2 regions of the Streptomyces sp. NPDC046203 genome follow, and region 1 is predicted to be linked to the other one. Evidence: riboswitches for the same ligand, from Rfam matches in the RefSeq annotation. Region 1 holds a riboswitch; the other holds the start of a gene.
The links. A riboswitch is a leader RNA that binds a small molecule or an ion and turns the genes downstream of it on or off. The one in region 1 is predicted to bind thiamine pyrophosphate.
Positions count from the first base shown of each region.

Region 2: it holds a riboswitch for thiamine pyrophosphate, as region 1 does, so the genes downstream of both, ABZ990_RS03600 (thiamine ABC transporter substrate-binding protein) here and thiO (glycine oxidase ThiO) in region 1, are expected to answer to the same signal.

Region 1 covers NZ_JBEYZX010000009.1:56,230-60,577, reverse strand. The annotation lists gene thiE (thiamine phosphate synthase) at 1-486, opposite strand, end outside; gene ABZ990_RS10315 (Rv2175c family DNA-binding protein) at 713-1,078, opposite strand; gene ABZ990_RS10310 (FAD-dependent oxidoreductase) at 1,122-2,456, opposite strand; TPP riboswitch at 2,560-2,672, shown strand; gene thiO (glycine oxidase ThiO) at 2,670-3,854, shown strand; gene thiS (sulfur carrier protein ThiS) at 3,851-4,147, shown strand; gene ABZ990_RS10295 (thiazole synthase) at 4,153-4,348, shown strand, end outside.
Region 2 covers NZ_JBEYZX010000003.1:73,077-77,424, forward strand. The annotation lists gene ABZ990_RS03595 (iron ABC transporter permease) at 1-615, opposite strand, end outside; gene ABZ990_RS03600 (thiamine ABC transporter substrate-binding protein) at 762-1,847, opposite strand; TPP riboswitch at 1,940-2,061, opposite strand; gene rlmN (23S rRNA (adenine(2503)-C(2))-methyltransferase RlmN) at 2,192-3,304, opposite strand; gene ABZ990_RS03610 (phosphatidate cytidylyltransferase) at 3,414-4,348, opposite strand, start outside.

The sequences.
Region 1 (4,348 bases):
GACGAGGCCGAGGCCCGGGGCATACCGTCCGGGCTTGGTGGGGGTGGGCCAGCAGGGCCCGGTGCAGAAGTAGTCGACGCCCGGTTCGGCGGCGGCCGCGGCCACCTCCGACTCGGCGTGGCAGGAGCGGCCGATCAGCACCTGGTCGCCGAGGATCGCGCGGGCGGCGGGCACCGGCAGGTCGCCCTGGCCGAGGTGGAGCACGTCGGAGCGGACGGCGTGGGCGACGTCGGCCCGGTCGTTGACGGAGAGGAGCGCGCCGTGGCGGCGGCAGGCGTCGGCGAGGACGGCCAGATGGTCCAGTTCCTCACCGGCTTCCATGCCCTTGTCGCGGAGCTGGACGACGTCCACGCCGGAGGAGAGCACGGCGTCGAGGAAGTCCGGCAGGTCGCCCTGGCGCTTGCGGGCGTCGGTGCACAGGTAGAGCCGGGCGGCGGCGAGCCGGTCGCGGGGCGGGGTGCGGGGCGAGGTGCGGGGCGACGGCACGGGCCGGGCGGAAAGTGCGGCCGACACGGACTGTGTGGTTGGCGCGGACGGCATGGGCGGTGCGGACTCCATGGAAAAGCTTCTCCCCCTCGGATGGTGCCGGACCGGCCGGCCGGAGCGGGGCCGGCCCGGCGTCCGCGCGCCGTACGCCCGCACACGTCCGGCTGGACGCGTACGGGCGTACGGACACCCGGACGTACGGGTGCGGATGTGCGGGCTTCTCGGGTCAGACGGCGAGCGCCTGGGCGCGGCGCTTCACCTCCGTGCCGCGATTCTCGGCGAGGGCCTGCGCGGGGGTGCCGGGCAGGCTCTCGTCCGGAGTGAACAGCCACTCCAGCATCTCTTCGTCGGAGAAGCCGTCGTCCTTGAGGAGGGTCAGGAGCCCGACGAGGCCCTTGACCACCTTGCCGTCCTGGATGAAGGCGGCGGGCACCTGGAGCGCGTTGTTCTCGCCGCGGCGTACGGCGATGAGCTGGCCCTCCTTGACCATCTGCCGGACGCGCGTCACCTCGATGTCGAGGAGCTCCGCGATGTCGGGGAGGTAGAGCCAGGAGGGGACGAGAGCATCGGTTCTTGCGTCAATCTCGGTCACGGGACAAGCGTGCCATCTCGGACCGACAGCCGGTAGTCGGGCCCTACCGGAGTGCCGCCTTCAGGGGGACGGCCGGGTCGGCGGCCTTCGCCGGGTCGACCTCGGCGCCGCTCTCGATCAGCCGGCGGCCCTGAGCGAGGTCGCGCGGACGGCCGACGGCCAGCAGGGCGCGGACGGCGCCGTCGCGCAGCCACAGCACGCTCCAGGCCGGCTCGGCCGGGTCGCCGCGCCACAGCAGGGTGTCGGTATCGGCGTGATGGCCGGCGTACTGGACGAAGCGGCCGAACTGCTCGGACCAGAAGTAGGGCACCGGGTCGTACGGCGCGGGCGACGGCACCCCGGCACCCGCACCCGCACCCGAATCCCCCGCATCGGTCCCGTCCCCCTCGCCCTCGCCCGCGCCGACGCTCGCGGCGGCCGTGCGCGCGGTCTCGGCGACGATGTCGGCGGCGACGGTACGGGGGCCCTGGAGGGCGTTGTCCCAGTGGTGGACGAGCAGCCGGGTGCCGTAGCGGGCGGACGGGAAGGACGCGCAGTCGCCGACCGCGTACACGTCGGGCAGCGAGGTGCGCAGCCGGTCGTCGGCGGTGATCGCGCCGTCCGGGTCGAGGGCGGCGCCGGAGCCGGCCAGCCAGCCGGTGGCGGGGCGGGCGCCGATGCCGACGACGACGGCGTCGGCGGGCAGGGCGGTGCGCTCGCCGGAGCGCCCGGCGCCCTCGGCGAGGACGACCCGGCCCGGCTCGATGTGCTCCACGCGCGCGTTGAGCCGGAGTTCGGCGCCGCTCTCGGCGTACCAGCGGGCCATGGGCACGGTCACCTCGGCGGGCAGGGCGCCGGCCAGCGGCCGGTCGGCGGCCTCGACGACGGTGACGGCGCAGCCGGCCTCGCGCGCGGCGGTGGCGAACTCGGCGCCGATCCAGCCGGCCCCGACCACGACGACGTCGCGCCGCTCTTTGAGGACGGCGCCGAGGCGGCCGGCGTCGTCGAGGGTGCGCAGCAGGTGGACGCCGGGGACGCCCTCGCCGCCGGGCAGGGTGAGCGGGTGGGCGCCGGTGGCGACGACGAGGGTGCCGTACGGGACGGGGCCGGCCTCGGTGTCGATCTCGTGGTCGGCCGGGCGGAGCCCGGTGACCTCGACGCCGAGGCGGAGTTCGACGCCGAGGGAGTCGAAGTCGATGTCGAAGGCGGAGTCCTCGGCCTTGCCGAGGAGCACGGCCTTGGACAGCGGGGGCCGGTCGTAGGGCTGGTGCGGCTCGGCGCCGATGAGGGTGACGGGGCCGGTGAAGCCCTGTTCGCGCAGGGCGACGGCGGTCTGGACGCCCGCCATCCCGGCACCGGCGATCACGACGTGGTGGGGTACCTGCTTCTGCTCGCTCACCCGGCCACCCTACGCACCGGACCCACCTGACATGCCGTCAGTTCCCGGGGGTGGCCGGAGGCGCCCTGTGGCGCGCCCCGGACGAGGGCTAGTGTGGCGGCCGTAGAGCACTCGCGGGAGCCCGGACGCACCGGGCTGAGAGGGAGGCTGACCGGCCTCCGACCGTACGAACCTGATCCGGGTCATGCCGGCGAAGGGAGGGGCTGGACGCCCATGTCGCGTACTTCCGGAACGGCCGCGGTCAAAGCCGCAGTCGACGTCCTCGTCATCGGGGGCGGAATCATCGGCCTGGTCACGGCCTGGCGGGCCGCGCAGCGCGGGCTGCGCACCGCCGTGGCCGACCCCGAACCGGGCGGCGGGGCCGCCCGGGTGGCGGCCGGCATGCTCGCCGCCGTCACCGAACTCCACTACGGCGAGGAGACCCTGCTCGGTCTCAACCTCGCCTCGGCGCGCCGCTATCCCGGGTTCGTCGCCGAACTCGCCGACGCCACCGGCGGTCTGGACGTCGGTTACCGCGCCTGCGGCACCCTCGCCGTCGCGCTGGACGCCGACGACCGGGCGCACCTGCGCGAACTGCACGCGCTCCAGAACCGCTGCGGGCTCGTCTCGCAGTGGCTGAGCGGCCGCGAATGCCGGCGGCTCGAACCGATGCTGGCCCCGGGGGTGCGCGGCGGGCTGCGGGTGGACGGCGACCACCAGGTCGATCCGCGGCGGCTCACGGACGCGCTGCTGGTGGCGTGCGAGCGGGCCGGGGTGGTGTTCCACCGGGCGCGGGCCGAGCGGCTCACGGTGGTGCGGGACCGGGCCGCGGGCGCGGTCCTCGCCGACGGCAGCGCGCCGGCGGCCGGGCAGGTGGTGCTCGCCGGGGGCTCGCTGAGCGGCCGGCTCGACGGCGTGCCGGCGCACGCCGTGCCCCCGGTCCGGCCGGTGAAGGGGCAGGTGGTGCGGCTGCGGGTGCCGCCCGCGTACGCGCCGTTCCTGTCCCGGACCGTGCGCGCGATGGTCCGCGGCAGCCAGGTCTATCTCGTGCCGCGCGAGAACGGCGAGCTGGTCGTCGGCGCCACCACCGAGGAGCAGGGCTTCGACACCACGGTGACCGCCGGTGGGGTGTACGAGCTGCTGCGCGACGCCCATGAGCTGGTGCCCGGCATCACCGAGCTGCCGCTCACCGAGACCCGTGCCGGGCTGCGGCCCGGCTCCCCCGACAACGCGCCGCTGCTCGGCCCGAGCGCGCTCGCCGGACTGCATCTGGCGACCGGGCATCACCGCAACGGGGTGCTGCTCGCCCCCGTCACCGGCGACGCCCTGGCCGAGGCGCTGACCAGCGGCTCGCTGCCCGAGGAAGCGCGCCCGTTCACCGCCCGCCGTTTCGCGCCCACCTCCCTGGAGTACGCATGAACACCGACACCGGCACCGAGACCGACAGCGGTACGGACAGCGACAGCGGTACGGACAGCGGTTCCGGCAGCGGCACGGCTTCCGGCACTTCCGTGGCCGTGACCGTCAACGGCCGGGCCCGGACGCTGGCCGGGCCGACGGCCCTCGCGGAGCTGGTCGCCGAGTTCACCCCGGCCCCCTCCGGCGTGGCCGCCGCCGTCAACGAGACCGTCGTCCCGCGCGGCCAGTGGGCGGCGACCCGGCTCGGCGAGGGCGACCGGGTGGAGATCCTCACCGCGGTCCAGGGAGGCTGAGCGCGATGTCCGACGACGTGTTCCTGCTCGGCGGCAGGGAGTTCTCCTCGCGCCTGGTCATGGGCACCGGCGGGGCGCCCAGCCTCGACGTGCTCGACCGCTCCCTGGTCGCGAGCGGTACGGAACTGACCACGGTCGCCATGCGCCGCCTCGACCCGACGGTGCGCGGCTCCGTCCTCTCCGTCCTCGAACGGCGGGGCA
Region 2 (4,348 bases), on a different contig from region 1:
GCCGCCGAGGATCTGCACGATGCCGAAGGAACTCGCCGTGAACAGGAACACCATGAGCGCGGCGGAGGCGACGGCCGGTCCGAGCGCGGGCAGGGTCACCCTCCGCCAGGCCCCGAACCGGGACGCGCCGAGAACCCGCGCGGCCTCCTCCTGGCGCGGGTCGAGCTGCGCCCACAGACCGCCGACGGTGCGGACGACGACCGCGTAGTTGAAGAAGACATGGGCGAGGAGGATCGCCCACACCCCGTTGTCGAGCCGCAGGCCCCACAGCTCGTCGAGCAGTCCGCGCCGGCCGGCCAGAGCGAGGAACGCCGTCCCCACCATCACGGTCGGCAGCACGAACGGCACGGTGACGACGGCGCGCAGCAGCCGTTTGCCGGGGAATTCGAGCCGTGCGAACACATACGCGCCGGGCAGCGCGACGAGCAGGGTGAGCGCCGTGGAGGCGACGGCCTGCCACAGCGTGAACCACAGCACGTCGAGGATCTCCGGCCGGGTCAGCGTCTCGCCGAACCCGCCGAACGCCCACGCGCCGTCCGGCCGGAGCCCGCGCCCCACGATGGAGGCGACGGGCCAGGCGAAGAACAGCGCGAAGAACGCGACGGGCAGCAGCATCAGCCCGAGCCGCGCCGCGTTGCCCCCACCGCCCCCGCGCCCCGGGCTCGCCGGGGCGGTGGGGGTGACCGGAATCTCCGGGGCCGCCGGAGCCTCGGAGGCCGCCTGGCTCTCCGGGCTCTCCGGGCTCATCGGCCTCTCCGGGGTTACTTCAGGACGAGCGAGGTCCACTGCTGAATCCACGGGTCGCGGTGGTCGGCGATCTTCTTCGGGTCCATCGTCTCCGGCTTGTCGACGACCGCGCCGTGCTCAGTGAACAGGGCGGGCAGCGTCGCGTCCTTGGCGACCGGGTTGACGAACATCTGGAGCGGCATGTCGTCCTGGAACTTCTTCGAGATCAGGAAGTCGAGGAGCGCCTTGCCGCCCTCCGGGTTCCGCGCCCCCTGGAGCAGACCCGCGAACTCGGTCTGCCTAAAGCAGGTGCCGGTGGACACCCCGGTCGGCGCGGTCTTCGGCCGCGGGTCGGCGTACAGCACCTCGACCGGCGGGGAGGAGGCGTAGGAGACGACGAGCGGGCGGTCGCCCTTGGCCTTCTTGCCGCCGGCGGAGCCGGAGAACTCCTGGTTGTAGGCGAGCTCCCAGCTGTCGACCGTCTTCACGCCGTTGGCCTTGAGCTTCTTCCAGTAGTCGGCCCAGCCGTCGTCGCCGTAGCGGGCGGCGGTGCCGAGCAGGAAGCCGAGGCCCGGGGAGGACCGCTCGGGGTTCTCGATCACCAGCAGATCCTTGTACGCGGGCTTCGCCAGGTCGTCGAAGGTCTGCGGCGGCGCGAGCTTGCGGCCCTCGAAGTACGCCTTGTCGTAGTTGACGCAGACGTCGCCGGTGTCGATCGGGGTGACCCGGTGCTCCGCCTTGTCGAGCTGGAGCGCGTCGGGAATCCGGTCCAGGCCCTTGGCCTCGTACGGGGTGAAGATGCCGTTGTCGAGGGCGCGGGACAGCAGGGTGTTGTCGACGCCGAAGAAGACGTCGCCCTGCGGGGAGCCCTTGGTCAGGATCTCCTTGTTGACGGCCGCGCCGGCGTCGCCGCTCTTGAGGACCTTGACCGTGTAGCCGGTCTGCTTCGTGAACGCGGCGAGCACCTCCTTGGAGGCGCTGAAGGAGTCGTGGCTGACGAGCGTGACGGTCTTGCCGGCCGTACCGGCCCCGTCCTCGGTGGTGTTCCCGCCGCACGCGGCGAGGGTGGTGACCCCGAGCGCGCTCACGAGCGCGACGACGGCCGGCTTCCGGCTGCTCATCTTGGTGTGCACTGGTTTTCCTCCTGGGTGTGACCAGGAAGAGACGCGGCCCTGCCCGCTCCGGGGATCCGGGCGCGGGCAGGGCGCAACAGCTCGAGTCTCGTCCGAACTTCCTACCCAGAATGACCTGGGCGAGGTTCAGAGGGTCTGCGGTCCCCCGGCCGTCGGCCGGTCACCGCACTCTCAGCGCTGTGGCGCTCCCCTGTCGGAATATGCAGATGTGTTCGAACCCAGCGTACTAGGCACGTTCCCCGCCGGGGCGGGAACCCGGACATGAGCCCGAGCCGGAATCCGGACCGGGGTTCGGACCTGGGGACCTGGACCCTGGCGGCCCGCGCGGGGGCTCAGCGCTCGGAGGCGGCGAGCTGCCCGCAGGCGCCGTCGATCTCCTGGCCGCGGGTGTCGCGGACGGTGACCGGCACGCCGTGGGCGGCGATGGCCTCGACGAAGGCCCTCTCGTCCTCGGGGCGGGACGCGGTCCACTTCGAGCCCGGCGTCGGGTTCAGCGGGATGAGGTTGACGTGCACCCGCTTGCCCTTGAGCAGCCGGCCCAGCAGGTCGCCGCGCCACGCCTGGTCGTTGATGTCGCGGATCAGCGCGTACTCGATGGAGATCCGGCGGCCGGACTTCTCCGCGTACTCCCAGGCCGCGTCGAGGACCTCGCGGACCTTCCAGCGGGTGTTGACGGGGACGAGGGTGTCGCGCAGCTCGTCGTCGGGCGCGTGCAGCGACACCGCGAGGCGGCACTTGAAGCCCTCGTCGGCGAAGCGGTGCATCGCCGGGACGAGACCGACGGTGGAGACGGTGATGCCGCGCTGCGACAGGCCGAGGCCGTCGGGCTCGGGGTCGGTGAGCCGGCGGATGGCGCCGACGACCCGCTTGTAGTTGGCGAGCGGCTCGCCCATGCCCATGAAGACGATGTTGGACAGCCGGGCCGGTCCGCCGGGGACCTCGCCGTCGCGCAGGGCGCGCATGCCGTCGACGATCTGGTGGACGATCTCCGCGGTCGACAGGTTGCGGTCGAGTCCGGCCTGGCCGGTGGCGCAGAACGGGCAGTTCATGCCGCAGCCGGCCTGCGAGGAGATGCACATGGTGACCCGGTCCGGGTAGCGCATCAGGACCGACTCGACGAGGGTGCCGTCGTGCAGCCGCCACAGGGTCTTGCGGGTGGTGTCGTCGTCGCAGGAGACGTGCCGGACCACCGACATCAGGTCGGGCAGCAGCTCCCCGGCCAGCTTCTCGCGGGAGGCGGCGGGGATGTCGGTCCACTCGGCCGGGTCGTGCGCGTACCGGGCGAAGTAGTGGGTGGACAGCTGCTTGGCGCGGAACGGCTTCTCGCCGATCGCGGCGACCGCTTCCTTGCGCTCGGCGGGCGACAGGTCGGCGAGATGCCGCGGGGGCTGCTTGGCCCCGCGGGGGGCGGTGAAGGTCAGTTCTCCGGGAAGTGGACGGGCCACGGCGGGCGTCTCCTCAAGACGACGAGGTCCGACGTCCCCACGGTGGCGGGGAGTACGAAGGGCCCGCGGCGACACGCCACAGGCCCTTCCAGCGTACCGCTGTCGTCCGTCAGCCGGTGCCCACGAAGAGCGCGAGCAGCAGCCACACCACCGGCGCCGACGGCAGGAGCGAGTCCAGCCGGTCCATGATGCCGCCGTGCCCGGGGAGCAGGGTGCCCATGTCCTTGATACCGAGGTCCCGCTTGATCATCGACTCGCCGAGGTCGCCGAGCGTGGCGCTGGCCGCGACCGCGAGGCCGAGCAGCAGGCCCTGCCACCAGACGCCGCCGTCGATGAGGAACTCCATGCACAGCGCGCCCGCCGCCATCGTGAAGCCGATGGCACCGGCCAGGCCCTCGCGGGTCTTGCCGGGGCTGATGCGCGGGGCGAGCTTGTTCTTGCCGAAGCGCCAGCCGACCGCGTACGCGCCGGTGTCGCTGACCACGGTGAGCAGCAGGAAGGTCAGCACCCGCCACGGGCCGTCGTCCGGGGTGAGCAGCATCGTCACGAACGTGGCCAGGAAGGGCACGTAGAACAGGGCGAAGACGCCCGCCGTGACGTCCTTCAGATAGCCCTCGGGCGGTTCGGTCATCCGCCAGACGAGGACGGCGAGCGCCGTGAGGGCGGTCGCCACCCAGGCGCCTTCGGCACCCCGCACGTATCCGGCGACCACCATGGCGGCGCCGCCGACGGCGAGCGGGATCAGCGGGGCCTTGATCTCCTTGCGTTCCTTCAGCCGGGAGGTCAGTTCCCACAGGCCGACGACGACCGCCAGGGCGACGACGCCGACGAAGACCGGCTTCCAGATGAAGAGGGAGGCGATGATGACGGCGCCGAGGCCGACGCCGACTCCTATCGCCGCGCCCAGGTCACGGCCCGCGCTCTTCTTCTGCCGCGGCTGCCGCCGGGGCGGGGGCGTGGCCGCCGGCGGCTGGGAGGGGCTGGACATGGGCTCCTGCGGGTGCTCGTGCGCCGGCGGCGTCTGGTCGTGGAACGCGGGCTGGT